2 regions of the Streptomyces sp. NPDC033165 genome follow, and region 1 is predicted to be linked to the other one. Evidence: riboswitches for the same ligand, from Rfam matches in the RefSeq annotation. Region 1 holds a riboswitch; the other holds the start of a gene.
The links. Region 1 has a riboswitch for glycine ahead of gcvT (glycine cleavage system aminomethyltransferase GcvT). Riboswitches for the same ligand answer to the same signal wherever they lie in the genome.

Region 1 (15,720 bases):
GGCGGGTCTCATGGGAGAGGGCCTTGCCGTCGCTCGGACCGAGCTGATGCACCAGCCACCTGGCCACACCCCCGGCTTCCTCGAGGGCGCTTCGACTTACCAGCTCGTTGCGGACCAACCATCGGCTCACCCTCTCCCGGTCCACCGGGAAGAGCAGCGCCTCTGCTTGGGTGGGGTGTGCGTAGAGCAGGGTTTTCTCGGGGGTACCCCGTGAGGCGCGCCCCCGGTAGGGCACGAGGTCCGCTTCCTCGGGGCTGAAACCGGTCCTGCTGTAGCCGATCGCGAGGTAGGTGATCGGGAGATCACTCACCAGGCAGGTGTCCTGGCCGAGGCCGGCAGCCGCAAGGACCCCGGGGTAGCGCTCGTACAGGGTTCGACGGTCGGGGTTCCGGGCCTCTCTCTGGAGGCGGGGGACTCCCAGACGTTCGAGGTTGAGAACGCGGCGGTAGGTGTGCAGCTCGGCTGCGAGTCCCCGCGCGTCGTCGCCTTCGGTGTCAAGACCGAGAGCCTTGCCTACCTGGTCCCGTAGGTGGTCCACCTCGACCGGCATGAACCGTGACCGGAGGGCTCGAGCCTGCTCGTGCAGGCCCGCCTCCTCCATCACGCGGATGCTCTCGACGACCTCGTCGGGGACGTTGACGGTATGCCCGTCGGTAAGCCGACGGAACTCGTCCTCGGTGATCTCGCCGAGCCACCATCCGAGTACCGCGGCGGTGTAGAGGGGGTTGCTCTGACGAGTGGCCTCTTCCGTCGTGGTCACGTTCACGAGCGTCAGGCCCTGGCCGACGTGTGCTGTTCCCGCGGTGTGCAGGAGGGGATTCATGAACTTGTCCGGATAGCTGCAGGAGGAGTTACTGCAGTTCCACTGCACGGGAAGGTGGAACCCGCAGCTCATGCACTCCCACCGGAAGTCGCGGAACCGACTGGCGCGGTCGTCGAGCTTGAACCGGGTGTGCCCCCGCGGGCACTTGTGCGGCGGGTACATGGGTGACACCTCCCCGCAGCGGTGAGCGAAGACGAACTGGAGCTGCCGGTTCCCGACACCATTGCCGCACGCGGGACATGCCGGAGGCCAGTCATCGGTTCCGGGCCGGGGATCGCTGGCAGCCCACACGTGGCCGCACCCGCCACTGGAGCACCTGACCACGCGGGGCCAGACCCGGCAGAAGACCTTGCCGGGGACGACGACCTCGTAGTGGCGATCGGCGAGTCGGTCCTCGTCCCCCGGGAACTCGGGTGCGCGGTCCGCTCCAGGGGCGAACGCACGACCGGCTGCCCGCCATCTGCGCACGAACCTCATGGCCTCTTGAAGCAGGTGATCACGGTCGAGAGAGGGCCCGTCGAACTCCTCGTCCCGTCCGAACTGGACCACTTGGGCCGTGTAACCACCCCTGTGGTCGAAGGTCTGGCCGGGACGGTACCGGTACAGGACCTGCCCCCGGTCGCGGGCCATGTCGTCGTTCCTGGGGTTGAACGCCATCACGACCTCCTGCTGTCGGAAACCACGTGGAACGGGATGCCCTCGGAGACGTCTCGGAGACTCGTCATGGGCCGGTGTTCGAGCCCGAGGTAGTCGCCGGTCGCGCGGTACCCGCGACTGTTCCCGCCAGCGAGGCCGGCGGAGGCTCCGGCAGAGCGGATGCTGGCGAGGGCGTGCTCCACCATGTCCTCGAGGTCGCTGCGGAGCTCTTCACCCTCCGGTCGCTCGGACTGGAAGACCGTGTGGAGTGCTTCGAGCAGTCGGGTGAGTTGGACGGCTTCCAGCCCGCCGCCAGCGGGGTCGCGCAGGGCCGCCTGCATCTTCGACAGGTCGTGCAGATGGCCGGGTGCGTTGCCCCTCCGCCACCAGTCGTGGTTGGCGATCTGAAGCAGGTGGCCCATCAGTATCCCCGGGAGCGTCCGGCGTACCGCGAATCGACTCCAACGGTTGATGGCCACCGGCTCCACCATCCGGTCCAGGTACTCGTGGAACTTGCCGTGGTACCGGTAGTGCGAGCGGTCCCGTTCCCGTACCGGGTTGAAGAGCATGAACACGAGGCCGTGGTAGGCGCGGCCGACGCGCGACGAGGCCTGGATGTACTCGGCCATGGACCTGGGCATCCCGTTGAAGAGCATGAGGTTCAGCCGGTCCACGTCGACGCCGTGGCTGACCATGCTCGTCGCGACGACCATCCCCGTGTTGCCGCCGGTGGTGCCCAGGTCGTCCAGCACCCCCCTCACCTCGTCGAGACGCGTCTCACCCTTGAGCTCGGCCACACGAAGATCGGGGTACCCCTCCCTACGTAGAGCCTCGTTGACCTGAGTGTCCAGTGAACGCCGGATCCGGCCGAAGTCGACGAGCGTGGTGGCATAGGTGAGGCTCGTACGGTAGAGGTCCACCACTGCGCGCAGTTCTTCCTCTGGCCAGGCGGCGAAGGGCGTGGGAAGGTCTCGGCGTAGGTCGAGCTTCCACAGCGCCCGGTGTGCGGACGTCAGGATCCTCACCAGCGTCATCTCCGCCGTACCACGCGTCGGCATGACCCCGACGAAGCGGCGCAGGGGGAGGCTCCGGTCGAGCCGCCAGTAGAAACTCTCGTCCAGGTTCGGCCCGGGGAGCGGAACCACCACCGACCTCAGGCCGAAGAGGTGCTCGCTCTGACGGTCCTCGCCGCGGATGGTCGCGGTGGTCGCGACCACCTTCATCCTGACCCCCCTCCCGTCCGGGCGCTGCCGGGAGGACAGGGTCCGCTGGACCTGGGCGAGGAGACCTTCGTAGTGACCCGAGAACGCACCGAGCTCCTCGTTGACCATGTGGAGCTCGTCAATGATCTCCAGTGATGGAGAGGGGTCGTAGAGGGGAGTGTCCAGACGGCGGGGAGCGGCTTTCGAATGGCCTGGTGCGTGACGCTCGTGGCACTTTCCGCCCCGGCCGAACCCGTGGTGATTGCACCAGCAGTCGACGTCGCCGAAGAGCGCACCGAACCGATCTGACAACCCGATGTTGGCGAGCTTGTCCAGCGTCCCGACCACCACCGTGGGCAGGTATCGGTAGATCTCCGTGTCCACGACGACGATCGGCAGGGTCTTACCGCACAGTTCGTTGCCGCATACGTGTTCCAGGCGGAGCCGCACTGGGTCGGGCTCCGGAATGCGGACGGACCGTTCACCGCAGTACGGACAGTCGTGGACCAGCCGGTACGCGTGCCGCGCCTCCTCACTGGACCGGAGCCGGTCGAGCATTCCATCGGCGGTGAGCGAGTTGGGCGTGTTGCCGCCGCCGGCGTAGAAGCCGATGAAGAAGGGCCACCCTGGGTCTCCGCCGACTTCCCTGAGCCGTTGGGCGTTCCGGTCCCTGACGATGTCCGCCGCGGCGATGACGTCGAGCTGTCGCTGGGTCTGCTGGAGCGTCAGCAGTCTGAGAGGGAAGCGGCACCAAGCGGAGACCCCGACCTTCTTCCCTCGCGCCCGGTCGTAGAACATGCACACAAGGACCAGTCCGAGGTATGCCTCGGTCTTTCCGCCGCCCGTGGGATACCAGACGACGGTTGCGGCCTCGGTCGGGTCCACGTCGTCGTCTTCGCCCCAGAGCCCAGGCGCGAAGAGGTGCTCCGGGTGTTCCCGCCAGGCCAGGGCCCCGAGCTGGCTGACGATGGCCACCAGCTGGAACAGACGCCATCCCCCGCTCGGCCGCTTCTTGCGTTGGTTGAGCTCCATCATGGATTCGTTCGCGAGCTGGAAGGCCGTGAGCAGACGCCTGTCCCGTCGCAGCCATGCGACGCCGTCCCGGAACCGTGCCACCTCCAAGGAGGCTGCCCTCCGGTCGGCCTCCTTGCGGTGTGCAAGCTCGGGTTTGTCCTGGAGATCCGCTGTGCTCCAGGCGGGGGTCTCCAGGTAGGCCTCCATCTCGGACGCGAGATCGTCCAGGACCGGGAGAGGATCGGAGGCGAGCCTTGCGTATCCCCAACGCTCGTCGGTCCGTGCCACTGCGCGATGGGTGTCGTGCTGGGGAACGGGCACGCTGCGCACGGCCACGAGCCGCCCGTCGTGCCACCGGGGCTCGACACCACAGTTGTTCGCATACGCGCCCAGCTCACCGGAGTAGCGGTAGGCGTCGGCTCCGAGATCCATGACGATGGGCATGAGGCGGTCGCCTTCGACCTCCAGCCCGGCACGGAACAGCGAGTTGTCCCTCGCCTCGTCACGACGGGTACGGCCGGCGTTGCTGCCGCGACCCTGCACAGTTACGACCGGGTCGGCTGCGAGATTCTGCAGAGTCACGGTCACCCGGAGCCGTCCGGATGCGACGAGCCTCGACGTGACCACGACATGCGCGGCGGGGGTCGGTACGACTGCGTCCCCGACTACCTCCTGGGCCAGCCACCGTTCGAAGGCGGCGTCGTCTGCCATTGCGGCCGGGGGTACCAGGCGCTCCCTGCGGTCGTTACCGAGCCGGCGGTCGATTCGCGGGTCCTGGAGGGCCAGGCGGACTGCCTCCTCGAATGCATGCTGGAACTCACGCTCCAAGGTCTGCCGGAGTGCGGCCTCATGGCCGAGGACGATCTCGACGGGTTCGACCGTCACACCAAGACGCCGGAACAGCGGTGCGAGTCGGTAGGGTTCTTCACGTCTTCCGGCCCACTCGATCTGTTGGGCTCGGGTCGGAAGCGTCGCGTAGTAGAACGACGCCCGTGCCTTGACCGTGATGGAGCTGCCGTTCTCGGCCTCGAACTCGAAGCCGAGGCTGTCCGGAGTGGTGCGCCCGTACCTCGGGGCTGCGCCGCCCGGCTCGACGGCGTGCGGACCGAGACTCTCCATGAAGTAGCGGGCGCTGGGCGGTTCTCCCAGGCAGACATCGCCTTGGGCCTCTCCGGTTGCGTCGCTGACCACCGCGTTGACGAGGTGGTCGACGAGTGCCGTCTGCTGAGCGACGCTCGGCTCGGACGAGGGGGTGGTCACAGCGTCCCCCCGTCGGTCCAGGCGCGTTCCGTCGACAGGGGAGAAGGGCAGTAAGGGGACCTGCTGCGGTAGGTGTTCCGGTCGCTCGCGAACAGGCGACGGGTGAGCCGATGCGGCTCCGAAGCGCGTGGCGGGAAGGGCGAACATGCCGAACCGGCCCGCAGGACAGGGGTGTCCACGGGATCTCCAGGGTCCGCGAGCCAGAAGCCGCCATGGCACGACGCCATGGCCGGACGTCTTCTGCTTCTTCGAACCTGAGCAGCATGAGCTGAAGGCATATGAAGTCACAAGCTGGGTTGCCAAGTTGAACGAAACTGTCTCGATCGATTCGATCAATTACCTGAATCGATCGCACTGACTGTCAACGGCCCCTGTGGTGGTCGCGATTCGATCACGAGCTCCCGGCGTCCGAACTGCCCGGCCTCTGGTCCCCGTCGCTCCGCGCCTCGGGGAGCTCCCTCGACCCGGACTCCGGCTCGGACCCCCGGCCACCCGATCCCATGCGCCATGTCGAGTAGAGACCGGCCAACGCGATCGTCACCGCGGCGAGTGACTCGGGCGCGACGCCGAGTGCCACGAGCGCCACACCTGTGGCCAGCACGGCGACGAGGGCTGCGAAGTCGGACGTGGAGCGGCGGGGGGACGGGGTGCGCTGGGGCATGGTGGCTCTCCTCAGGTGGCGTGGATGACCACACCACCGTGCCGTCTTGACGATCACTCAGGTACCCTTCTCTCTGTTCTATCCGATAGAACATCGAATCTGCTGAGAGAAGGGGGAGCTGATGGCAGGGCGGTCACGAGACCAAGGGGGGCGTCCTCCTGGCGTGCCGCTCGGAGAGTCCGAGGCGGAGAACCACCTGGTCGTGTTCTTGCGCGGCCTTCGTGGTGCCGCCGGCCTGTCGGTGGAGCGACTGCACCTCCTGCTGCCCGACATGGTGGGCAACGCCGCGAAACCTGCTGTGTCGACCCTGCACCGACGGTTGAGGGGTGTCGGCCTCAGGAACCACCGAGGTCTGGTGGATGCCGTCGTCAACGTGTGCGTGACGGACCCGGCCGAGGCGAGCAAGGCCGTCAGCAAGGCCCGATCGCTCCTGAGGGAGGCATGGAGCCGGCCTGTCCCGGACAGGTCCGGCAGTGAGGTGGGCGAGGACTGCACGGCCCATCTCGCGAAACTGGTAAAGGTGCAGGAGCAGTTGCTGGAGGCCACCGCAGCCCTTGGCCGCGCCAGGCAGGCGAAGGAACAGGCCGAGGCCCGACTGGACGAGCGGGTGAACTCCCGCGACGAGGAACTCGCCGAACTGAACCGCAGGCTGCTGGTGGTCACGGGCGAGCGGGACGAGGCACGCAACTCGGCCCGGGAGGCGGCCCAGCGGATCGCATCCCTGGAGCGGCTGCTTGCCGCCCTCAGGCCGTCACCCACCCGTGCCCGGCCGGCGGAGCCGAAGCAGGAGAGGGAGAAGGAGCAGCCGCGGGGGGCGGCGGAATCGCTCTCCGGGGAGCGTGACGTAGCGGCGGTACGGGAGGAACTCCTGAGGCTCGACCCGCACGGGCGTCGTATGGCGGCTGTGCTCGAACAGGCCACGGAGCGATTGCTCGACGGGGCGCACACAGGGCGCTACCGCTGGGAGGACCTCACCAAGTCGGAGAAGACGATGACCGGGCAGCTCGTCGAGAACCTGATGAGGCACGACTTCCAGTTCGACAGCAGCCCCAGGCTCGACTTCCGGATCGCCGGCGTCGACGTGGATCTCAAGGTGACGACCGGGACGAACTGGATGGTCCCGAGGGAAGCGCAGGGGAGCGTGTGTGTGCTGGTCCGCCTCGACCACCGCAGAGGATCGTGGAGTCTTGGCGTGGTGAGGGCGACGGAGCAGGTAGTGGCCGATGTCGGGAACAGGGATGGCAAGCGGACCCTGAGCGCTGCGGGGCGCGAGGCGATCGCATGGATCCATCGAGACGTTCCCCTGCCCGTGAACATCCTGGACCGGCTTCCGGCCGACGAGGTGAGCGCCATCCTCGCCGAGGCGACCGGGCAGCGTCGCGTGAACGAACTGTTCCGCGTTGCTCAGCGCCAACCGGTGACGCGGACGGTCGTGGCCACGGTCGCGAGACAGCAGGACGCCGCGAGGAGAGTGCGAGGTGCCCGCGGAATGCTGGCGGCCGAAGGCATCGTCATCCTGGGCCACCAAGCCGACCACCCCGAGATCGCCAGGGCCCTGGGTCTCCCGGTGCCGGAGAAGGGGTCGTGGGTCAGCGCCCGCTTGGCGTCCGTCACGGAAGAGGAAGAGGGCTCGAGCCGGTGGGTTCTCCTCTCCGGTGAGCGGTGGAGACTGGCGACGCCAGACGACGAGCCGGGCCACCTTCCCGCGTACTGACGATGGGCTCGCTGCATGGACGGCGTGCAGGCTGGTCCCACCCTCGCACCGGGCGTGTGCGGGGTCGGCGAACACCTCAGGAAGCGCGCCCTGCTCAGGGACATCCCAGGGACTTTTCAGGGACTTTCGCGTCTGTCCCAGGGCCGATCCAGGGACTTTCCGCCGTGCAAGCAGGGAAGGCCCCGACAGCGCTGAAAGATACAAACGCGCTGGTCAGGGCCTACATCCTCAGCACTCGATGATGTTCACCGCGAGACCGCCGCGCGCGGTCTCCTTGTACTTGACGCTCATATCGGCCCCGGTCTCCTTCATCGTCTTGATGACCTTGTCCAGGGACACCTTGTGGCTGCCGTCGCCCCGCAGCGCCATCTTCGCGGCGGTCACCGCCTTCACCGCCGCCATGCCGTTGCGCTCGATGCACGGGATCTGGACGAGGCCGCCGACCGGGTCGCAGGTCAGGCCGAGGTTGTGCTCCATGCCGATCTCGGCGGCGTTCTCCACCTGCTCGGGGGAGCCGCCCAGGACCTCCGCCAGGGCCCCGGCCGCCATCGAGCAGGCCGAGCCGACCTCGCCCTGGCAGCCGACCTCGGCGCCGGAGATCGAGGCGTTCTCCTTGAACAGCAGGCCGATCGCCCCGGCGGCGAGGAGGAAGCGGACGACGCTGTCCTCCTTCTCCGCCTCGGTGCAGCCCTGGGACGCGAAGTTCATGTAGTAGTGCAGGACGGCGGGGATGATGCCCGCGGCGCCGTTCGTGGGGGCGGTGACGACGCGGCCGCCCGCCGCGTTCTCCTCGTTGACGGCCATCGCGTAGAGGGTGATCCACTCCATCGCGTGGGCCTGCGGGTCGCCCTCGGCGCGCAGCTGGCGGGCCGAGTTCGCGGCGCGGCGGCGGACCTTCAGACCGCCGGGCAGGATGCCCTCGCGGGACATGCCGCGCGAGACGCAGGCCTGCATGACGCGCCAGATGTCCAGCAGGCCGGAGCGGATCTCCGCCTCGGTGCGCCAGGCCAGCTCGTTCTCCAGCATCATCGAGGAGATGGAGAGGCCGGTCTCCCGGGCGAGCCGCAGCAGCTCGTCGCCGGTGCGGAAGGGGTGCCGCAGAACCGTGTCGTCCGGGACGATCGGGTTCTCGCCCGCCACCGCGTCCTCGTCCACGACGAAGCCGCCGCCGACCGAGTAGTACGTCTTCTCCAGCACCGGGGCGCCCTCGGTGTCGTACGCGAAGATCGTCATGCCGTTGGCGTGGTACGGGAGCGCCTTGCGGCGGTGCAGTACCAGGTCCTCGTCGAAGTCGAACGGGATCTCGTGCATGCCCAGCAGGTTGATCCGGCCGCTGCCGCGGATCTCCTCGACCCGGGTGTCGGCGTTCTCCACGTCGACGGTCTGGGGCGACTCGCCCTCCAGGCCGAGCAGGACCGCCTTGGGCGTGCCGTGGCCGTGGCCGGTCGCGCCGAGGGAGCCGTACAGCTCGGCCCGTATCGAGGCGGTGTGCGCGAGCAGGCCCTCGTTCTTCAGGCGGCGCGCGAACATCCGGGCGGCGCGCATCGGGCCCACCGTGTGGGAGCTGGACGGGCCGATACCGACCGAGAACAGGTCGAAGACCGAGATGGCCACGGGAGGACTCCTTGGGGGTTGGTAGACGCCGTCGTCTGCCGGGTGGTGCGGGGGACAAGCGGGGCGAGAGCGGGGCAAGAAGGATGCGGGGGGACAAGAGGCGGGGCACCGCGCTCACTCTCTCCAGTGTGCGCGGTGCCCCGCCCGCATGTGCGGTACCGCAGGCCAGGTGCTACTTCAGGCCGGGGTACAGCGGGAACTTCTCGGCCAGCGCGACCACGCGGGCCTTCAGGTCGTCCGCGTCGTAGGACGGCTTGAGGGCGGACGCGATGATCTCGGCGACCTCGGTGAACTCCTCGGCGCCGAAGCCGCGGGTGGCCAGCGCCGGGGTGCCGATCCGCAGGCCCGAGGTGACCATCGGGGGACGCGGGTCGTTGGGGATGGCGTTCCGGTTGACCGTGATGCCCAGCTCATGGAGCCGGTCCTCGGCCTGCTGGCCGTCCAGCTCGGAGTTGCGCAGGTCGACCAGGACCAGGTGCACGTCGGTGCCGCCGGAGAGGACGGAGACGCCGACCTCGGTGACGTCCGGCTGCACCAGGCGTTCGGCCAGGATGCGGGCGCCGTCCAGGGTGCGCTGCTGGCGCTCCTTGAACTCCTCGCCCGCCGCGATCTTGAACGAGACCGCCTTGGCCGCGATCACGTGCTCCAGCGGGCCGCCCTGCTGACCGGGGAAGACCGCGGAGTTGATCTTCTTGGCGAGCTCCTGGGTGGAGAGGATCACGCCGCCGCGCGGACCGCCGAGGGTCTTGTGCGTGGTGGTGGTGACGACATGGGCGTGCGGCACCGGGTTGGGGTGCAGCCCGGCCGCGACCAGGCCCGCGAAGTGCGCCATGTCGACCATCAGGTACGCGCCGACCTCGTCCGCGATACGGCGGAAGGCGGCGAAGTCCAGCTGGCGCGGGTAGGCGGACCAGCCGGCGACGATCAGCTTCGGCTGGGACTCCTTGGCGAGGCGCTCGACCTCCTCCATGTCCACGATCCCGCTCTCGTCGACGTGGTACGGGACCACGTTGTAGAGCTTGCCGGAGAAGTTGATCTTCATGCCGTGGGTCAGGTGACCGCCGTGGGCCAGGTTCAGGCCCATGATCGTGTCGCCCGGCTTGAGCAGCGCGAACATCGCGGCGGCGTTCGCCTGGGCGCCGGAGTGCGGCTGCACGTTCGCGGCCTCGGCGCCGAACAGGGCCTTGATCCGGTCGATCGCGATCTGCTCGACGACGTCGACGTGCTCACAGCCGCCGTAGTAGCGGCGGCCCGGGTAGCCCTCGGCGTACTTGTTGGTGAGGACGGAGCCCTGCGCCTCCATGACCGCGACCGGGGCGAAGTTCTCCGAGGCGATCATTTCGAGGGTGGACTGCTGACGGTGGAGCTCGGCGTCGACGGCGGCGGCGACGTCCGGGTCCAGCTCGTGGAGGGAGGAGTTCAGAAGCGACATCAGGGGGTCCCTTGGGTCTCAGTTGCCGGAGAACGCGGTGTACTCGTCGGCGGAGAGCAGGTCGGCCGGCTCATCCGTGACGCGCACCTTGAACAGCCAGCCGCCCTCGAAGGGAGCGGAGTTCACCAGCGAGGGGTCGTCCACGACGTCCTGGTTGAACGCCGTCACCTCACCGGTCACCGGCGAGTACAGGTCGCTGACGGACTTGGTCGACTCCAGCTCACCGCAGGTCTCGCCCGCGGTCACCGTGTCACCGACCTCCGGGAGCTGGGCGTAGACGACGTCACCGAGCGCGTTGGCCGCGTACTCCGTGATGCCGATCGTGGCCACGCCGTCCTCGACGGCCGACAGCCACTCGTGCTCCTTGCTGTACCGCAGCTGCTGGGGGTTGCTCATGACCTGAATTCTCCTGTACGCGGGGGAGTGCTGATGAACGGTGGTCTTACGGTGTGAGACGGAGGTACGTCACTTCCGTGACGTCCGAGCGCGGGTGGGAAAGACCGGTTTCTTCCGGGATATCACTTCTGGCGCTTGTAGAACGGCAGCGCGACGACCTCGTACGGCTCGTGCGTGCCCCGGATGTCCACGCCCACGCCCTCGGTGCCCGGGGCGGCGAAGGCCGCGTCCACGTACGCCATGGCGATCGGCTTGCCCAGGGTGGGGGAGGGGGCGCCGGAGGTGACCTCGCCGATCACCTTGCCGTCGGCGACGACCGAGAAGCCCGCGCGGGGGACCCGGCGGCCCTCGGCGATCAGGCCGACCAGCTTGCGCGGCGGGGCGGTCTCGGCGCGCTCGGCGGCGGCGGCCAGGGCCTCGCGCCCGACGAAGTCGCCCTCCTTCTCGAACTTCACGACCCGGCCCAGGCCCGCGTCGAACGGGGTCAGCGCCGTCGTCAGCTCGTGCCCGTACAGCGGCATGCCCGCCTCCAGGCGCAGCGTGTCACGGCAGGAGAGCCCGCACGGGATCAGGCCGTGCGCCTCGCCGGCGTCCGTCAGCGCCCGCCACAGCTGCTCGGCGTGCCCGGGCGCGACGAAGAGTTCAAAGCCGTCCTCGCCGGTGTAGCCGGTACGGGCGATGAGCGCCGGGACCCCGGCGACCGTGCCCGGCAGGCCCGCGTAGTACTTCAGCCCGTCCAGGTCGGCGTCGGTGACCGCCTTCATGATCGCGGGGGACTCGGGGCCCTGGACCGCGAGCAGCGCGTACGCGTCCCGGTCGTCGCGCACCTCGGCGTCGAAGCCCTCGGCGCGGGCGGTCAGCGCGTCCAGCACGATCTGGGCGTTGCCCGCGTTGGCGACCACCATGTACTCGGTCTCGCCCAGCCGGTAGACGATCAGGTCGTCGACGATCCCGCCGTCCTCCTGGACGATCATCGTGTAGCGGGCCCGGCCGTTGCCGACGGTGGCGATGTTGCCCACCAGCGCGTAGCTCAGGAAGGCCGCGGCCTCCGGGCCGGTGACGGTGATCTCGCCCATGTGCGACAGGTCGAAGAGCCCGGCCCGGGTCCGTACGGCGTTGTGCTCGTCGCGCTCGCTCGCGTACCGCAGCGGCATGTCCCAGCCCGCGAAGTCGGTCATGGTGGCGCCGAGCGAGCGGTGCAACGCGTCGAGGGCGGTGAGACGGGGGGCAGTGCTCATGGGCATGGCTCCAGGGCATGACGACATCGGGACGGAAATCCTCCCCATCTGTCATCGGAACCTGAGAGGTTCGCCGATAGCCCCGCAGGGGGTATGCCCCGGAAGAGGGCGCCCGGTCAGGGGCCTCGGCTTGCACCTTGGGTGGAGCCGCCGAAGCGGCCCGCTTTTCAGATCTGCCTCATCCACGCGGTACGGGGCCTGAGAGATTCAAGGGAGGATCTTGCTCCTTCGGCGCCCGGCTCACACTGTGGCCGGAACTCTCCCGCGCGGATTCGAACGGCCGGTATGCAGTTGGCGGGGTCATCATCGCACGCATCGCGGCGGAGTGGGGAGGCCGGTCCGTGACGATGTGCGAACGGCGGCGACGGTTGTGCCGCCTTGCCGATTCTTTACACTTCAGGTGCAGGCGGGGGTGGCCCGACAGCAGGGGGATGGGCGATGACGTTGCAGTGGTCGGCACCGACCGCGGGAGTGGCGCACGACGCGATGCCCGCACAGCCCGGCGCACCGGCGCAGGAGCTGCTGAACGACCGCGCGCCGGTGGTACGCGATCTGCGCGGTCGCTCCGGAGGCTCCCCCGACAGCCTCGATTTCACCGCCGGGGACATCGTGGTCGTCTCGGGCCTCCCCGGCAGCGGAAAATCGACCCTCATCCGGCGGACCGTGCAGGGGGACGCCGTCGACTCCCAGAACACCCGGGACAGCTGGGCCGCCGCCCTTCCGCGCTTACTCCCCTATGCCCTGTACCGCCCCCTGGTCCGCGCCACCCACTACCTCGGACTGCGCAAGGCCCTGCGCGCCGGCGCGTCCGTCGTCGTGCACGACTGCGGCACCCAGGCCTGGGTGCGCCGCTGGCTCGGCCGGCACGCCGCCGGCCGCGGCCGCACCCTCCATCTCATCCTGCTCGACGTGACCCCCGAGGTGGCCCGGCAGGGGCAGCGCGAACGCGGCCGCGGAGTCTCCGGTTACGCCTTCGCCCGCCACCGGCACGCGGTGGCCCGGCTGCTCGCCGACGTCGAACAGGGGCTGCTGCCCGCCGGCTGCACCTCGGCGGTACTGCTGGACCGCGAGGCCGCGGGCGCGCTCGGCCGGATCACCTTCACGGAGGCCGAGGCCCCGCCCGCCCGATCCGGCTAGGGTGCTGGCCGAAGAGCTTCACGGCAGCGGCCGGGGAGCGACGGCCGCGACCCGGGCCGAGACGGCTGAGAGAGGCACAGAGGCAGTGGACATTCCGGCACCCGTCCCGGCACACCCCCAGCAGGGGTGGCCCGCCAACGAGCTCGAAGAGGTGCTGACCGCCTCGCTCGGCGTCGATGACGCGGGCGGCCGCCTCGTCGAGGTGCTCGGCCGCAGCTCCGTGTGGGTGCCGTTGCCCAACGGCGGCACCCCGGCCAGCGCCGACCTCGACCTGCCGATGATGGAGATCGACGGGGCCGCCTTCGTTCCCGTCTTCAGCTCCGAGAGCCAGTTCCTCAGCTGCGTCGGCAGCCATATGTCCTTCGCCGTGGCGCCCGCCCGTGACTTCGCCCGGGGCCTGCCCCCGCAGGTCGGCATCGCCGTGAACCCGGGCGGCGCCGTCGGCATACCGCTGCCGCCGCCGGCCGTCGCCGAACTGTGCCGGGCCGGACGCACCGCCCTGGACGGACCCGCCACCGGCGGCCGGGTCCGGCTGTACGAGCCGGACTGGCAGCACGACCCGGTCGACTTCCTCACCGCCGTCTCCGAGGAGTTCGAGGCCTCGGGTGTGGTGAGCACCGCCCGCCGGGCGCTCGCCAGCATCGAGGGCGGCGACCCCGTCCTCTTCGTCGGCGTCGAGTTCGCCACCTGGGACGGGGCGGGCCAGAGCGCTCCCATGGACGCCCTCGGCCGCGCGCTCGGCCGCGTGGAGGTGCCCTGGCCGGTGAACCTGGTCCTGCTGGACGTGGCCCAGGACCTCGTCGGCGACTGGATGCGCGAGAAGGTACGCCCGTTCTACCGGCGCGAGGGTCACTGACCGCGACGGAAGGCGCCCGCGTGCCGACGATGCCGGACCGTGGCGTCAAGCCGGTGTCTGAAGCGGCGCATAAGCTGGTTTGATGGCGAAGCCGCTCCCGTGGGCCCGGAGCGGCGCGAATCCGATGGAACGACGAGGGGCGGGACCCAGGGTGAGTGCGTCGGGCACTGCGGCGGCAGGGCAGGTCGAGCACATGCTGCGCCAGGTGACCCCCGGGCGGTACGACAGCTACGAGGCGCTGCTCGCCGCCCTCGCCGACGGCCGGATCTGGATGCTGCTCTGGCACGGCACGGCCGGTTCCCCCGACGCCCAGTACGGCAACATGGAGATCGACGGCCTGGGTTACGCCCCCTGCGTCACCTCCGCCCAGGAGCTCTCCGCCAGCGGCTGGAACCGGGCCCACGAGCTCGTCACCGGACGCGAGATCGCCCGCGCCCTGTTCCCGGACCGCTGGGGCATCTGGCTCAACCCGCACGCTCCCGGCGGCGGCGTCGGCATCCCCTGGCTCGACCTGCGCCGGATCGCCACCGGCCTCGACCGGCTGCCCGCCGGGCCGCTCCGCCTGACCGAGCCCGCCATCGAGCTCCCGCAGTTCTACGCCCTGCTCACGCAGAACGCCCACCGCACCGCCGCGGTCCGCTCCCTGCGCCGCGCCTGGGTCCACCCCGCGGTCGGCGTCCCGTATCTCGCCATCGGCCTCGACCTCTACGACACCGGCCGCGCCTCCGTCGAGGCGGTGCGCGCGATGATGCGGGAGTCGGTCGGCGCGGTCCCCGACGGGCTGCCGGTCTCCACCGTCGCCATGTCCGACGAGTACGACCCCGTGGCGATGTGGCTGCACGCCAACGCGCGCCCCTTCTACGACCGTGAGGCCCATGCCCCCGCGGGCCCCCCGCCCGTCGCCGCCCCCGGTTACGGATATCCGCCCCAGCACCGCTGAGCTGCGCCGGAGGCGTGCGAGGTCCAGGCCGCCGGGGCGAACTTCCCCAGATGTCCGGCTTGTTAACTCCGGGCGGGAGGATGTCCCGTAACTGGACGGTTTGTTAACTGTCCGGGTCTCGACTAGGTCTCACCGCTATCCGGACTGTTCTCTTGCGGTGTACCCCGTCTGTAGTGTGCGGCCATCAAACCTCACCACATGGCGAACCAGGGGTGGACCCATGCGCATATTCAAGTCCCGGACTGCCCGGGCGATCACGACAGCGGTCGCTGTCGGTCTGATCGCCACGGGCTGTTCCAGCGAGCGGGACGGGGGCGAATCCAAGGGGGGAGACAAGGACACCTTCGTCTTCGCCGGATCCGGTGACCCCGGTTCCCTCGACCCCGCCCTCGCGAGCGACGGCGAGACGTTCCGAGTCACCCGCCAGGCCTTCGAGGCGCTGCTGGAGCACGAGTCCGGCGGCAGCAAGCTCGTCGGCGGTCTCGCCGAGAACTGGGAGAGTGACCCGGCCGGCAAGGTCTGGACGTTCAACCTGCGCGAGAACGTGAAGTTCCACGACGGCGAGGCGTTCAACGCCGCCGCGGTCTGCGCGAACTACGACTACTGGTTCAACTGGAAGGGCACGTACCAGTCCAGCGCTGTCTCCTACTACTGGCAGAGCATCATGGGCGGGTTCGCTAAGAACGAGGACCCCGAGACGCCCAAGGCGAACTACAAGTCCTGCACCGCCAAGGACGAGAACACGGCCGTCATCGAGGTGAACGAGCCCTCGGCGAACCTGCCGGGCGGATTCTCCC
Region 2 (15,720 bases), on a different contig from region 1:
AGGTGGACGGCGAGAAGATCGAGGCGCCGTACGAGTTCACGGTCATCGGCCAGCCCCAGGACCTGGAGCCCGCGCTCAACATCCCCGGCGGTGTGGTCCAGACGCTGGAGAAGGAGCAGGCCACGGTGGTCGTGGAGCGGTCCGACGACATCGTGGTCGACGCCTTGCGACCGTCGCAGCGGCCTGACTACGCTCGGTCGTCATCCCCGTGAGTGCGGTGAGCGTACGAGCCGGTGGACCGGGTCGGGAGCTTGCGGGGGGTCGCCGCACCGGATTGGTGGTGCGTGGTGGAAACTGTCGAGTGGATACGGACGTTGTGAAGATGTCCGGGTCGGCAGGTGTATTCATTCAGGGTTCGTCCTGCCCCACGGGCGGGTCTATGTCGGTCAAGGGGAATCGCCCGTGAAGTTGTTTGCGAAGTTGTTCGGGAAGAGTGCACGCGAGGACAGCAACAGTGCTGCCCGCCACCGTGCTCCGCGCCACGGTCAGGCCGAGGAGCCGGAGGCGGAGCGTCCGCTCTTCCGTGACGAGGTGTCCGGTACCCCGGGCGGACCCGGCGTGTCGTCCGTTGACCCTGCCGGTGCCGGGGCAATAGGTTTCGGCGAACCATCAGCCTCAAGTGCGGGTGGAGGGTTCACCCCGGAGGGCTCGTCGATGCCGGTCTGCACGAGGTGCGGTCACCGCAACGCGGAGGCCAGCAGGTTCTGCTCCAACTGCGGTACGCCGCTGCGGGGCGGCGTACCCGAGCGCGCCTCGGAGACGACGTCGACGATCTCGATCTCGGGACTTGAGGCGTACGAGGCGGAGGCGACGGGGCAGACGGCTCTGCCCTCGCTCTCCCCGGAGGCTCAGGCGGCCGTCGACGCGCTGCCGGGCGGTTCGGCCCTATTGGTCGTGCGGCGCGGCCCGAACTCCGGAAGCCGATTCCTGCTCGACAGTGATCTGACGACGGCCGGCCGTCACCCGCAGAGCGACATCTTTCTTGATGACGTGACCGTGTCGCGCCGTCATGTGGAGTTCCGCAGGAGTCCGGACGGTAGCTTCACCGTGGGCGATGTCGGCAGCCTCAACGGCACCTACGTCAACCGTGAGCGCATCGATTCGGTCCAGCTGTCCAACGGCGACGAAGTCCAGATCGGAAAGTACCGCCTGGTCTTCTATGCGAGCCCGCGGGGCGTGTGACCAGCCCCCGGACTCCTTGTCCGGGGGGACCCCCAGGAAGGCCCATGCTGCGAACACCGACAGGCGGTGCCGGTCACGGCGCCGTCACCGCGGAAGAGGGCTCGATGAGCATCGGTACGGTGCTCATCGAGCTGCGCGACGAGTTTCCCGAAGTCACCATCTCCAAGATCCGGTTCCTGGAGGCCGAGGGGCTCATCGAGCCGCAGCGCACTCCTTCCGGATACCGGAAGTTCGCCCCGCGTGATGTGGAGCGCCTCGCCCAGGTGCTCCGCATGCAGCGGGACCACTATCTGCCGCTCAAGGTCATCCGGGAGCACCTGGACGCCCTGGCGCGGGGAGAACAGCCCGTCCTGCCCTCTCCGGGCGATCGGCGGGACCTGGCCGACGGGGTCTGGGACGCCGCAGGTCCGGGTGCGGCCACCGCCGTGCGGATCGGGCGCGCCGAGCTGCTCGCGGCGGCCGAGGTCGACGAGGAGCGGCTGGAGGAGTGGGAGTCCTACGGGCTCATCGTTCCGGCCCCTGAGGGCGGCTATGACGCCGAGATGGTCACCGTGGCCAAGCTGGTCGCGGACCTGGGGCGATTCGGACTCGAACCGCGTCACCTTCGCGCCATGCGGGCCTCCGCCGACCGGGAGGCGGGCCTGGTGGAGCAGGTGGTCGCCCCGCTGCGCCGACACCGTAATCCGCAGACCAGAGCCCATGCGGAGGCCACCGCGAACGAGCTCGCGGAGCTGTCCGTCCGGCTGCACGCGGCACTCGTCCAGACCGCTCTGCGGAGCCGTCTGCACTGACCTCGGCGGAGCCCGACTACCCAAACATGGCGAGCACGTCCTAGGGTTGCTGTGTGAACGAGCTCGACGTTGTCGGTGTCCGGGTGGAAATGCCCTCCAACCAACCGATCGTTCTCCTGCGTGAAGTGGGAGGCGACCGGTACCTCCCCATTTGGATCGGTCCTGGTGAGGCGACCGCGATCGCCTTCGCCCAGCAGGGCATGGCTCCGGCCAGGCCGCTGACCCATGACCTGTTCAAGGACGTGCTGGAGGCCGTGGGCCAGGAGCTCACCGAGGTGCGCATCACGGACCTTCGCGAAGGGGTCTTCTACGCGGAGCTGGTCTTCGCCAGCGGAGTGGAGGTGAGCGCCCGGCCGTCCGACGCCATAGCGCTCGCCCTGCGGACCGGCACGCCGATCTACGGCAGTGACGGCGTGCTGGACGATGCGGGCATCGCGATCCCCGACGAGCAGGAGGACGAGGTGGAGAAGTTCCGCGAATTCCTCGACCAGATCTCTCCGGAGGACTTCGGTACGAACAGTCAGTGACCGTCCCGCAGGGGTGTCGTCAGCGCATCCGGCAAGCCTTTCCCGGAAACGAGTCACGGGAAACCACCCTCAGGGTGATTATCACTCGGCGTGCCGAGTGTGGCGATCGTTGACGCACCCCGAGTGACTGCCTACCTTCGAGTGGGCAGGTCAAGGACGGAGGTCGGCGTGAGAAGCAGCGGCGACGGTACGGCGGCGGGTGGGCCGTATCCGCAGCACGGCAGTGGAGCCGACCACACCATCAGGCAGCCGGTACAGCCGGCCGCGGTGGCAGCGGACGGCGTGGCAGCGGCGAGCGATATCGGCTATCGCGGACCGACGGCGTGCGCGGCGGCGGGCATCACCTACCGCCAGCTCGACTACTGGGCGCGTACGGGCCTGGTCGAGCCGAGTGTGCGTCCGGCCTACGGGTCGGGGACCCAGCGTCTCTACAGTTTCCGGGACGTGGTCCTCCTCAAGATCGTCAAGCGGTTCCTGGACACCGGGGTCGCTCTCCAGAACATCCGCACCACGGTCCAGCATCTGCGGGCCCGGGGCTTTCAGGATCTGGAGCGCATGACGCTGATGAGCGACGGGGCCACGGTCTACGAGTGCTCCTCGCCCGACGAGGTCGTCAGCCTGCTCCAGGGCGGGCAGGGCGTCTTCGGGATCGCCGTGGGCGTCGTCTGGCGGGACGTGGACGTGGCCCTCTCGCAGCTGCACGGGGAGCGGGTCGACACCGGCGAGACGCTCATCGGCCACAACCCCGCGGACGAGCTGGCCCGGCGGCGTAACCGGGCGGGCTGATAGCGGCCCGGACGATCCGGGACGGACGGACAGACAGCTGGACAGCACGGGACGGCCCGGCACCCCACGGGGCGCCGGGCCGTCCCGTTGTCAGTGCCGTAGGGCAGCATCGACGGTGTGAGACCCGCGCCCACCATCCTTCATCTGGACATGGACGCCTTCTACGCGTCGGCGGAGCAGGCGGCCAAGCCGAGCCTGCGCGGCAAAGCGGTCGTGGTGGGCGGCCTCGGGCCGCGCGGAGTGGTCGCCACCGCCTCGTACGAGGCCCGGCGCCTCGGGGTGCACTCGGCGATGCCCACCGCCCAGGCCCGGCGGCTCGCGCCGAACGCCGCTTATCTGGTGCCCCGCTTCTCGCTGTACCGAACGGTGAGCGACCAGGTGATGGAGCTTCTGGGGCGGCTGTCGCCCCTGGTCGAGCCGCTCAGCCTGGACGAGGCCTTCGTCGACCTGGAGGCCGGCGGGGCGGCGGACGACGCGGCGTCGGCCCGGGCGACGGGGGAGGGCCTGCGGGTGGCCATCAGGGCGGTGACCGGACTCAGCGGCTCCGTCGGCCTGGCCGGGTCCAAGATGCTCGCCAAGATCGCCTCCGAGCAGGCCAAACCGGACGGGCTGCTGCTCATCGAGCCGGGCACCGAGCGCGAGCTGCTCGCCCCCATGTCCGTCCGCGTCCTGCCAGGGGTCGGGCCTGCCACCGGCGACCACCTCAGACGGGCGGGGATGACCACCGTCCACGACCTGGCCGAAGCGGGCGAGGCGGAGCTCGTACGGCTGGTCGGCAAGGCCCACGGGCACGGGCTCTACCGGATGGCCCTGGGACTCGACGACCGGCCGGTGGTCGCCGAGCGGGACGCCAAGTCCGTATCCGTGGAGGACACCTTCGATGTGGATCTCCACGACCGGGTACGGGTGCGCGCCGAGGTGGAGCGGCTGGCCGTGCGGTGCGTGGAGCGGCTGCGCGCGGCGGACCGGTCGGGGCGCACGGTGGTGCTGAAGGTGCGCCGCTACGACTTCTCCACGCTGACCCGCTCCGAGACGCTGCGGGGGCCCACGGACGACCCCACGGTGGTGCGGGAGGCGGCCGGGCGGCTGCTGGAGTCCGTCGACACCACCGGCGGCGTACGGCTCCTGGGCGTGGGAGTCACGGGGCTGGCCGACTTCACCCAGGAGGATCTGTTCGCGCAGGCCGCCGACGCCCGGGAGCTGGAGCGGCGCTCCCACGAGCCGCAGGAGCAGGCCGTGGAGGCACCGGGGGAGGAGGCCGTCCCGGAACCGGAAGCGGACAGCGCCGAGCAGCTCGCCGCCCGGCGCTGGCCCGCCGGACACGACGTGCACCACGAGGAGCACGGGCACGGCTGGGTGCAGGGGAGCGGCATCGGCCGGGTCACCGTCCGGTTCGAGGAACCGTGGAGCGCACCCGGCCGGGTTCTCACCTTCCGTATCGACGATCCGCTGCTGCGGCCCGCCGATCCGCTGCCGCTCGTCCGAGAAGCGCCGGACTACTCCTCCTGGCCCGCCAGCCTGCCGAAGTCACGGTCGGTGGACGGTTCCTCCGGGGGCGAGGAGTCCAGTCCGTAATGGCGGTAGAGCTGGAGTTCCTGCTCGGGCGAGAGATGCCTGCCGACACCGAAGTCCGGCGCGTTCTTGATCAGCGTGCGGTCGAAGGGGACGCGCAGCGCGTCGTCGACGAATTCGCTGGGTTCCAGGGGGACGAAGGCGTCTCTGCTGAACAGGCCGGTGCGGACGGCCGCCCACTCGGGGACGCCCGTCGCATCGTCGAGATAGACCTCATCCACCGTTCCGATCTTGGTGCCCTTGCGATCGAATGCCTTGCGGCCGATCAGGCGGCGCGGATCGATATCGGTCTGCACGGTGCCTCCCACTGGTCGCAGACTGCTCAGGGCGGTCCCTGATGCCCACCAGCACCACACAAGTGCAGATCCGTGGTGTCGGCCACTTGAGAGCTCCGCGCTGATGGCCGCTGGTAGGCTGGCACTGGCTGCTGACCCCGTGCGGGAGAGTCCTCCGGTGAAGAATCCGGAGGCGCCGAAGGAGCAACTCCTCCCCGGAATCTCTCAGGCCCCCGTACCGCACGGATGAGGTCACTCTGGAAAGCAGGGCGGTTCCGTGCGGGCGCAGGCTCAGGCGGACTCGACCCTCACCGACGGTGAAAGCCGGCGCGCCCTTGGGCGGGTCGGCGAAGCTCTCAGGTTGAGATGACAGAGGGGGAGGCCGTCCGGGCACCCGCGCCGTGGTGCCCCTCGCAGGTCGTGACAGACCAGGAGGCCTCCACCATGACCCCCCGTCGCACTCCGCTCTCCCAGCTGGAGCAGGGCATTCCGTTCGAGCAGCGCCACATAGGGCCCGATGCCGAGGCCCAGGCGAAGATGCTCGCCCAGGTCGGCTACGGCTCCCTCGACGAGCTGACCGCCGCCGCGGTGCCCGACGTGATCAAGAGCGCGGAGGCCCTGAACCTTCCCTCGGCGCGCACCGAGGCCGAAGTCCTGGCCGAGCTCCGGTCGCTGGCCGACCGCAACCAGGTGCTCGCCCCGATGATCGGCCTCGGCTACTACGGCACCTTCACGCCGCCGGTCATCCTGCGCAACGTCATGGAGAACCCCGCGTGGTACACGGCCTACACGCCGTACCAGCCGGAGATCTCCCAGGGCCGCCTGGAGGCCCTGCTGAACTTCCAGACGATGGTCGCCGAGCTGACCGGGCTGCCCACCTCCGGCGCCTCCCTGCTCGACGAGGGCACCGCGGCCGCCGAGGCAATGGCGCTCGCCCGGCGCGTCGGCAAGGTCAAGAACGGTGTCTTCCTGGTCGACGCCGACACCCTGCCGCAGACCATCGCGGTGATCGAGACCCGCGCCGAGCCCACCGGCGTCGAGGTCGTCGTCGCCGACCTCAGCGACGGCATCCCCGCCGAGATCGCCGAGCGCGGCGTCTTCGGCGTCCTGCTCCAGTACCCGGGCGCCTCCGGTGCCGTCCGCGCCATCGAGCCCGTCATCGAGCAGGCCCACGAGCTCGGCGCGATCGTCACCGTCGCCGCCGACCTGCTGGCCCTGACGCTGCTCACCTCGCCCGGAGCCCTCGGCGCCGACATCGCCGTCGGCACCACCCAGCGCTTCGGTGTCCCGATGGGCTTCGGCGGCCCGCACGCCGGCTTCATGGCGGTCCGCGAGAAGTTCGCCCGCTCCCTGCCCGGCCGCCTCGTCGGCGTCTCCGTCGACGCCGACGGCAACAAGGCCTACCGCCTGGCCCTCCAGACCCGCGAGCAGCACATCCGCCGCGAGAAGGCCACCAGCAACATCTGCACCGCGCAGGTCCTGCTCGCCGTCATGGCCGGTATGTACGCCGTCTACCACGGCCCCGAGGGGCTGCGGACGATCGCCCGGCGCACGCACCGCTTCGCCGCGATCCTGGCCGACGGCCTGCGCGGCGCCGGCGTCGACGTCGTCCACGGCGCGTTCTTCGACACCCTGACCGTGCGGGCGCCCGGCAAGGCGGCGGGGATCGTCGCGGACGCCCGGGAGCGCGGGGTCAACCTGCGGCTCGTCGACGCCGACCACGTCTCCATCGCCTGCGACGAGACCACCACCCGGGCGCAGATCGCCGCCGTCTGGGCCGCCTTCGGCACCGAGGGCGACATCGAGGCGCTGGACGCCACGGTCGGTGACGCGCTGCCCGAGGGGGCGCTGCGCTCCGACGACATCCTGACCCACCCGGTCTTCCACCAGCACCGCTCCGAGACCGCGATGCTGCGCTACCTGCGCAAGCTCGCCGACCGGGACTACGCGCTGGACCGGGGCATGATCCCGCTCGGCTCCTGCACGATGAAGCTGAACGCGACGGCCGAGATGGAGTCGATCACCTGGCCCGAGTTCGGCGCGCTGCACCCCTTCGCCCCGGCCGAGCAGGCGCAGGGCTTCCTGACCCTCATCCGCGAGCTGGAGGAGCGCCTCGCCGAGGTCACGGGTTACGACGCCGTCTCCATCCAGCCCAACGCCGGTTCGCAGGGCGAGTTCGCGGGTCTGCTGGCCGTGCGGGCGTACCACCGTGCCAACGGCGACGACCAGCGCACCGTCTGTCTCATCCCGTCCTCCGCGCACGGCACCAACGCCGCCAGCGCCGTCATGGCGGGCATGAAGGTCGTCGTGGTGAAGACCGCCGACGACGGCGAGGTCGACATCGCGGACCTGCGCGCCAAGATCGAGCAGTACCGCGACGAGCTGGCCGTGCTCATGATCACCTACCCCTCCACCCACGGGGTCTTCGAGGAGCACGTCGCCGACATCTGCGGCGAGGTGCACGACGCGGGCGGCCAGGTCTACGTCGACGGCGCCAACCTCAACGCGCTGGTCGGACTCGCCAAGCCCGGAAAGTTCGGCGGCGACGTCTCGCACCTGAACCTGCACAAGACCTTCTGCATCCCGCACGGCGGCGGCGGCCCCGGCGTCGGCCCGGTCGGTGTCCGCGCACACCTCGCCCCGTACCTCCCCAACCACCCGCTCCAGCCCGCCGCGGGCCCGGAGACCGGGGTGGGCCCGATCTCGGCCGCCCCGTGGGGCTCGGCGGGCATTCTGCCGATCTCCTGGGCGTACGTGCGCCTGATGGGCGGCGAGGGTCTCAAGCGCGCCACGCAGGTCGCCGTGCTGGCCGCCAACTACATCGCCAAGCGCCTGGAGCCGCACTTCCCGATCCTGTACAACGGCCCGGCCGGACTGGTCGCGCACGAGTGCATCGTCGACCTGCGGCCCATCTCCAAGGCGACCGGCGTCTCCATCGACGACATCGCCAAGCGCCTGATCGACTACGGTTTCCACTCGCCGACCATGTCGTTCCCGGTCGCCGGCACGCTGATGATCGAGCCGACCGAGAGCGAGGACCTCGCGGAGCTCGACCGGTTCTGCGACACCATGATCGCGATCCGCGCCGAGATCGAGAAGGTCGCATCCGGCGAGTGGAGCGCGGATGACAACCCGCTGCGCAACGCCCCGCACACCGCGGGCGCGCTGGGCGGTGACTGGGAGCACGGCTACAGCCGCGAGGAGGCCGTCTTCCCGGCCGGTGTGTCCGCCGCCGACAAGTACTGGCCGCCGGTCCGCCGCATCGACGGGGCCTTCGGCGACCGGAACCTGGTCTGCTCCTGCCCGCCGCTGGACGAGTACGACAACTGAGGCAGCCTGTCGTAGGACGTGCGCCGGGAGCGGCGTAGGTCCGGACATGCGTCGGGGCCGGTGCGGAGATCTCTCCGGGCCGGCCCCTGCTTCGTACCACCGCTCAGGCGGCCTTCACCACGCGGCCCGCTGCCAGCGGCCGGTGCGGGGCGATGATCTGCCCGTCGGGCAGCAGTTCGCCGGTGTCCTCGAAGAGCAGGACGCCGTTGCACAGAAGGCTCCAGCCCTGTTCGGGGTGGTGGGCCGTCAGGCGGGCCGCCTCCCGGTCGGGTGAGTCGGCGGTGGGGCAGGGTGGCTGGTGCTGGCACATGGATGGGTTCTTTCGCTGCGTCGAGTCGAGTGTCCTGCGGCTGGATGAGGTGTTCATGGCCGCCCCCGTATCAGTCGGTCCGGTCCCAGTGTTGCCCTACGGGGGTGATTCCGCAGGGATTTCGCTGCAGCTCCCGTACTCCTCCCATGACGCATCACCCGCGCGGACGGTTCACCGCAACTGCACGGTCCCTTTGGGTGGTTCGGGGTGGCCGGACAGGACTAGTCCGAGTGGGCAGCAGGACGCCCCCGCAGTGACCCTTTCCGCCGTACGGACGTACGGGGCGGATGCGGGCCGCCAAGGGCTGACCACCAGGGATTGCGGGACAGCCCATACGGGGGCGTGCGGCGGGGGCGGGGGCGGTCAGGCCGAGCTGAGCAGAGGCCCGGGCGTCACGCGCAGCGAGATCACCGGCAGCAGGTCGGCGACCCGGTGCGGGCGGTGTGCGGCGATGCCCGGCGGGGCCGGCGCCAGGGGCACCAGCACGTCCGTCGGCGCGAGCACGCCGCCCGCGGGGTCGGCCTCGGGGTCGCCGTGCAGCCAGAGGGTGAGCATGTACAGCTCCGGGATGGACAGCAGCCGCGCCTGATGGGTGGCGGCCGACGCCTCCGCCTGCCGTACGGCCAGCTCGGTCGAGGCGAGGTAGGGCCCCTCGAAGAAGTGCGAGAACGTCCAGCCGTCGGGGGTGAGCACGGTGTCCGCCGCGGCGACCGCACGGCCCTCGCTGTGGATCAGGAAGCGCCAGGCAGCGAGGCGTGTGAGGGGAGCTGTCCGGGCGGGAGTGGTCCGGTCCAGCACATGGACGGGAAGCGGTAGCTCGGGGCTCAGCTGTCCCTGGACGGACCGGAGAGCGGACGTTCGGGCTTCGCGGACGGCGGTGGGAGAACCGAGGGCCGCGAGAACGCTGCGCAGGGCGGGCGCGGGAGCCGAGGGGACATGCAGCGGCATAGTGGGTCGCCTCTCACTTCGGAGACACGGTGATGCGTGGGCGGGTGCAGACGGCGCTGTCGGCGTTCGGGCCGGAAGGGGCCGATGACGGGCGATGCGTATCAACTCTCTGCCTCGTCCACCGGAGTTTATATGACGCGTGTTCACACAGTGTTTCCGCTAGCAGCCGGGGATATTTCGCGCAAGGCTCCATCCGGACTTCGAATTGCGGTATTTCTGGTGAAGTGCTCCGGTGTTCCCGGCCCCGACCTGGACCCCTTCCGGCCCTGCGGTAGGCCGAAACTCGTCGGTGTTTCCACCACGGCTTCCGGCGTGCTCTTCCCGGGCGAAAGTGCCGATGGTCGCATGCCGCAGGAATGTGCCCGCGGTCTCCCTCCACCAGACTATCGGGTATCGAAGACCCGCGGGGGCGTTACGGATCACTTCCACGGGGCATTATCGATCGTGATGCGAGCGGCCTGGGCCGCGGGCCGCCACTGGAGGAGGGACCCCTCGATGGGGGAGAAGGTCGCCGCGGGAGCCCTTGACCTGTCGGACCGGCAGGAGTACCGCACCAAGCTCAACCAGTGCCTGGAAGGGCTGGGCAGACTTCTGGCGGAGCGGAGGTTCGACCGTCCCCGGAACCTGATGGGGCTGGAGATAGAGCTGAATCTCGCGGGCTCCGACGGCATGCCCCGGATGATGAATCAGCAAGTGCTCCAACGCATCGCGAGCCGCGATTTCCAGACCGAACTGGGGATGTTCAATCTCGAAGTGAATATCGTCCCGCACCGGCTGGGCGGCCGAGTATTCGATCAGCTCTCGGAGGAGTTGCGGACCGGCCTGGCCTATGCTCACCGCAAGGCGGGGGAGGTGGACGCAGGGATCGTGATGATCGGAATCCTGCCCACCCTGGGGGAGCACGACGTGGTGTCCGCGAATCTCTCGGACGTGGACCGCTACACCCTGCTCAATGACCAAATGGCGGCCGCCCGGGGGGAGGATTTCGCCCTGGATATCGAAGGCGTCGAGCGATTGGTCTGTACCTCGCCGTCGATCGCCCCGGAATCGGCCTGCACCTCGGTGCAGCTGCACCTCCAGGTCACGCCCGGCCGGTTCGCCGACGTGTGGAACGCCGCCCAGGCGATCACCGGTGTCCAGATCGCGCTCGGCGCCAACGCCCCCTTCCTGTTCGGCAAGGAGCTGTGGCGGGAGTCCCGGCCGCCGCTGTTCCAGCAGGCCACCGACGTACGGCCGCCGGAGCTGGCGAACCAGGGGGTGCGGCCGCGGACCTGGTTCGGGGAACGCTGGATCACCTCCGCCCACGAGCTCTTCGAGGAGAACCTGCGCTACTTCCCCCCGCTGCTGCCGATCTGCGGCGAGGAGGACCCCCTGAAGGTCCTCGACGAGGGCGGGGTGCCCGAGCTGGCCGAGCTGGTCCTGCACAACGGCACCGTCTACCGCTGGAACCGCCCGGTGTACGGGATCGCCGACGGCGTGCCCCATCTGCGGGTGGAGAACCGGGTGCTGCCCGCCGGGCCGACCGTCACCGACGTGATCGCCAACGCCGCGCTCTATTACGGGCTCGTACGGGCGCTCGCCGAGGAGTCCCGGCCGGTCTGGAGCAGACTGCCCTTCGAGGCCGCCGAGGAGAACTTCACCGAGGCCTGCCGCCACGGCATCGAGGCAGAGATGATCTGGCCCCGCTCCGGCCGCTCCGGGGGACTGACCAGGATCCCCGCCGTACAGCTGGTACTGGAGGAACTGCTGCCGCTGGCCGCCGCCGGGCTGGACGCCTGGCACATCGAGCCCGCTGACCGGGACCGCTACCTCGGCGTGATCGAGGAGCGCTGCAAACGGCGCGTCAACGGGGCCTCCTGGCAGGTCGCCACCTACCGCCGGGCCCTGGAGGCCGGACTCGGAAGGGAGGCGGCGCTCGCGGCCACCACCCGCCGCTATGCCGAGCTGATGCACGCGGGGGAGCCGGTGCACACCTGGCCGGTGGGGTTCCCGGCGCCGTGAGGGGGCTGACGCGTCGCGCGCCGCACGCCTGCTCGGGACGGCGAGACCGGGCGGGCGCGTGCGGTCGAGGTCACGCCTGTGCGGCGCGGTGATGCGTCCTGGGCGTGGTCACGCCTGTGTCGCGCGGTGATGCGTCCCGGGTGTCGTCACTCCTGTGCCGCGCGGCCGTTCTGTCCCGCCGCCATGATGGCCTGAAGGATCACCGCCTGGATCTCCGCCGGGTCGCTCACCTCGTAGCCGTCGCCGCCGGTGACCCGCGCGATCTCGGCGACCTCGTCGCGGTCGGCGTCCGGCCCCACCGCGATGGCGATGATCGGGACCGGGCGCTCCGGGTCGGACAGCTCCTTCAGCTCGGCGATGAGCGCGCTGCGCGAGATGCCGCGCTCGTCCTGGTTGGAGCCGTCGGTGAGGATCACCAGGGCGTTGAACTTGCCCTTCACGAAGGTCGACCGGGCCGCCTGGTACGAGGCCAGCGTCGTGTCGTACAGCCCGGTCGCCCCGCCCGGTACCGGCTGGAGTCCGGCGAACGCGGCCGTCAGCTTCTCCCGGTGGGTCCCGCCGCCTGCGGCCGGGTCGCCGAGACGCCTCGTCGGCATGAGCCGCCGGTAGTCCTTCTCGCCGTCCAGCGTGGTGGCGAACTCCCACAGCCCGATCTCGTCGTCCTGGGTGAACTGGCCGAGCGCCTGGATCAGCGACTCCTTGGTGACGTCCATCCGGGACTGGCCGCGCCCCGGCACGAGCGTCGCCATGGAACCGGAGGCGTCGACGACCGTCGTCAGCCGGGCGCTCTGCACGGTGATCGTCCACATCCCCAGCGTCTCCTGGAGCTGCTTCGTGGACGGCGCCTCGGCGGCCGATGCGGCGTACGGCTGGGGCGACCGGCCGCCCGCCGAGACGACGAGGGCCTCCTGTGCGCTGCTGTTGCCGGTCCGGAACCCGTACCGGGCGAACGTGTCCTGGGCGTCCCTGCCGTTGAGCAGGGTCATGAAGCGCAGGGCCGCACGGGACTCCGGGGTGGTCAGCCGGCTCTCGTCGACCAGGGTGTACGGGTAGTCGAGCAGCGGAGTGCCGTCCTCGGGGTAGAAGAGGTCGAGCTTGCCCCCGGCGACCGCCTCCGCGTTGTGGGTGAAGGCCGCCTGCTCGGAGATCAGTACCGCCTGGTTCCGCTTGGGGTTGCCCTCCTCGGCGCCCGACGTGTTCCGCGCCAGGGTCTCCCGTACGCGCGCGTCGCTGTCCGACATCCGCTCGGCCAGCACCTTCGCGGTCTCGGCGACCCGGGTGTCGCTCTCTCCGCTCCGCTGGGCCGACGAGGCGCCGATGCTGGTGAGCGCCAGCAGGCCGGTGGCGCTGCGCGCCGGATCGGCCGAGCCGAGGCGCACCCCGTCCGACTTCAGCGTGGCGGCGACCAACTCGGCCCAGGAGTACGTCTTCTCGGGCCAGCCCAGCTTCTTGGAGGCGGACGGGACCATGGCCAGGGTCACCGGTGAGGAGGCCACCGAGCCGAAGGGGGAGAGGGGGGTGCCCTCGCCCGTTCCCTTGGCTCTCTCCAGCCAGAGGTCCGAGTCGGGCAGCCAGACCTGGAAGCGGGGTGCCTCGCCGCCCGCGGCGAGCGCCTCGGTGACCGTGTGGGACTCGCGGGTCAGCACCTCGACCGCGAGGCAGCGGCCGTCGGATCTCACCTCGTCCGCGCGGGCCTGCTCGGCTATGGCGCGTACGGCGGGGGCGATGTCCGGGGACGCGGCCAGCGACAGCTGTACGGCGGAGTCCTCGCAGGACTCGGAGAACGACCACAGGCCGCCCTTGGCCGCGACCGCCGTTCCCGTCGCCACGGCGAGGACGAGCAGGGTGGCGATGGTGACCGTACGGCGTCGGCGCCGAGCGCCGGGCCGGTCCCGGTCTCCCTCCACCTCGTAGCCGTCGGGCAAGCTATGACGTCCCATGTCGGTGGTGCCCCTCCTTGAGGATGAACAAGGAAAAGGGGGGGCCACGCCATCAGCGATGGTGGTCGTCCCCCGGCCTGTCACGCATGATCTTCGTACCTGTATTCGAGACCCTAGCGGGATGGTGGGTGGGATGAGACGCGATTGCAGAACTGAAGGCAGGTGTACGGGTGGAGGCGGGCCGCGTGGCTGATTCTTTTCCTCAAGAGGCCGTGCCACGAAGGATTTTGCGGTCCGAGGCGGTGCTGGTCCTGGCGCTCTCGTTGGGTGCCAGTGCGGTGTCGGCCCTCATCAGTTTTGTCGGATCACTGACGAAACCGGGAGGGTTGAAGGACCAGGCGGCGACGCTCAACAGCTCGTACGCTCCGGGCCGTCCATGGCTTGATCTGGCATGGCAAATGTTCGGAATCGCAACGGCCCTGGTGCCGGTCGCCCTGGTGGCACACCTGCTGATCCGGGAAGGGGCGGGCCTGCGGAGCATCGGCTTCGACCGCACCAGGCCCTGGTTCGACCTCGGCCGCGGGACGCTGATCGCCGCCGGGATCGGCAGCGCCGGTCTGGCCTTCTACCTCGGGGCCAGGGCCACCGGATTCAACCTGACCGTCGTCCCGGAGTCCCTGCCCGACGTCTGGTGGAAGTTCCCCGTACTGATCCTCTCCGCGATGGAGAACTCGGTGGTGGAGGAGGTCATCGTCGTCGGGTATCTGCTGCGCAGGCTCGACCAGTTGGGCTGGACTCCGATGCGTTCGCTGGTGGCCAGCTCCGTACTGCGTGGCTCGTACCACCTCTACCAGGGCATCGGCGGGTTCATCGGGAACGTGGTGATGGGCGTCGTCTTCGTGCTGCTCTACCGGCGCTGGGGCCGGGTGGGGCCGCTGGTCGTCGCGCACACGCTCCTCGATGTCGGGGCGTTCGTCGGGTACGCGCTGCTCGCGGGCCGGGTGGGCTGGCTGCCGACGCCGTAGGAAGCGGGGGCGGCGCAGGAGGTGCGCCGCCCCTGAAACCTCAGAAGGCGGTCAGCAGTTCGCCGTCGATGACGGTGACCGCGGTCCCGGTCAGCAGGGTGCGTTCGCCGCGCAGGGCGGTACGGACCAGCCCCGAACGGGCGGAGGCCTGGAGGCCGGTGAGTTCGTCGCGGCCGAGGCGGGCCGACCAGAAGGGGGCCAGTGCGGTGTGGGCGCTGCCGGTGACCGGGTCCTCGTCGATGCCGACGCCCGGGAAGAAGCAGCGCGAGACGTAGTCGTAGCCACGGGCGGGGTCGTCGGCCGCCGCGGTGGCGACGACCCCGCGCCGGGAGTGGGCGACGAGGGCGGCGAAGTCCGGGGCGAGCGCCCGTACGGTCGCCTCGTCACGGAGCTCCACCAGCAGATCGCCGATGTGCTGACCGGTGTCGTGCACGGAGAGGGGTTCGGCCCCCAGGGCGGTGGCGAGCCCCGCGGGCACCGGCTCCTCGGTCAGCGGGGCGGTGGGGAAGTCGAGGGTGAGCCCGCCGTCCGGGCGCGCTGTCGCGGTCAGGGTCCCGCAGCGCGCGGCGAAACGTACCGGGCCGGTCGCCCGCCCTGTCGTGCGCAGGACATGCGCGGTGGCGAGCGTCGCGTGGCCGCACATGTCGACCTCGGTGACCGGGGTGAACCAGCGCAGCGCCCAGTCGGCCGTGCCGCCGGGCGGCAGCGGGTGGGCGAAGGCCGTCTCGGACAGATTGACCTCGGCGGCGATCTCCTGGAGGCGCTCGGCGTCCGGGAAGGAGCCGGCCTCCAGCAGCAGGACGCCCGCGGGGTTGCCGGAGAAGGGGCGGTCGGTGAACGCGTCGACGATACGAATCCTCATGGGCCGACCGTAGGTCGCCCGCGCGGCGACGGGCCAAGGCCAATTCGGGGTGTCTGGCCCCGCACGCCGATGAGTCCTGGAGCCCGGCGCGGTCATCAGGAGGAGGAACCGCAGGCATCCGTCAGGACGGGAGAGCACCATGCGTACCCTCGCGATCACCCAGAACGTGACCCTCGACGGCTCGGTCGAGATGATCACTGACTGGTTCGCCCCTCCGGGGCAGGCGGGCGT

Region 2: another riboswitch for glycine. It lies ahead of gcvP (aminomethyl-transferring glycine dehydrogenase); the one in region 1 lies ahead of gcvT (glycine cleavage system aminomethyltransferase GcvT).

What each region holds. Positions count from the first base shown of each region.
Region 1 covers NZ_JBVIPK010000009.1:268,983-284,702, reverse strand. The annotation lists gene ACZ5WC_RS22740 (hypothetical protein) at 1-1,480, opposite strand, end outside; gene ACZ5WC_RS22735 (helicase-related protein) at 1,480-4,935, opposite strand; gene ACZ5WC_RS22730 (hypothetical protein) at 5,327-5,596, opposite strand; gene ACZ5WC_RS22725 (NaeI family type II restriction endonuclease) at 5,868-7,310, shown strand; gene ACZ5WC_RS22720 (L-serine ammonia-lyase) at 7,539-8,924, opposite strand; gene glyA (serine hydroxymethyltransferase) at 9,097-10,356, opposite strand; gene gcvH (glycine cleavage system protein GcvH) at 10,375-10,752, opposite strand; gene gcvT (glycine cleavage system aminomethyltransferase GcvT) at 10,875-11,990, opposite strand; glycine riboswitch at 12,168-12,265, opposite strand; gene ACZ5WC_RS22700 (AAA family ATPase) at 12,429-13,127, shown strand; gene ACZ5WC_RS22695 (enhanced serine sensitivity protein SseB) at 13,213-13,983, shown strand; gene ACZ5WC_RS22690 (enhanced serine sensitivity protein SseB C-terminal domain-containing protein) at 14,177-14,923, shown strand; gene ACZ5WC_RS22685 (ABC transporter substrate-binding protein) at 15,144-15,720, shown strand, end outside.
Region 2 covers NZ_JBVIPK010000014.1:165,968-181,687, reverse strand. The annotation lists gene ACZ5WC_RS27715 (DUF881 domain-containing protein) at 1-212, shown strand, start outside; gene ACZ5WC_RS27710 (FHA domain-containing protein) at 403-1,182, shown strand; gene ftsR (transcriptional regulator FtsR) at 1,227-1,973, shown strand; gene ACZ5WC_RS27700 (bifunctional nuclease family protein) at 2,027-2,500, shown strand; gene ACZ5WC_RS27695 (MerR family transcriptional regulator) at 2,669-3,286, shown strand; gene ACZ5WC_RS27690 (DNA polymerase IV) at 3,404-4,861, shown strand; gene ACZ5WC_RS27685 (PRC-barrel domain-containing protein) at 4,783-5,154, opposite strand; glycine riboswitch at 5,287-5,384, shown strand; gene gcvP (aminomethyl-transferring glycine dehydrogenase) at 5,578-8,463, shown strand; gene ACZ5WC_RS27675 (DUF5999 family protein) at 8,567-8,773, opposite strand; gene ACZ5WC_RS27670 (hypothetical protein) at 9,137-9,721, opposite strand; gene ACZ5WC_RS27665 (glutamate-cysteine ligase family protein) at 10,217-11,722, shown strand; gene ACZ5WC_RS27660 (substrate-binding and VWA domain-containing protein) at 11,869-13,662, opposite strand; gene ACZ5WC_RS27655 (CPBP family intramembrane glutamic endopeptidase) at 13,848-14,627, shown strand; gene ACZ5WC_RS27650 (PhzF family phenazine biosynthesis protein) at 14,668-15,489, opposite strand; gene ACZ5WC_RS27645 (dihydrofolate reductase family protein) at 15,629-15,720, shown strand, end outside.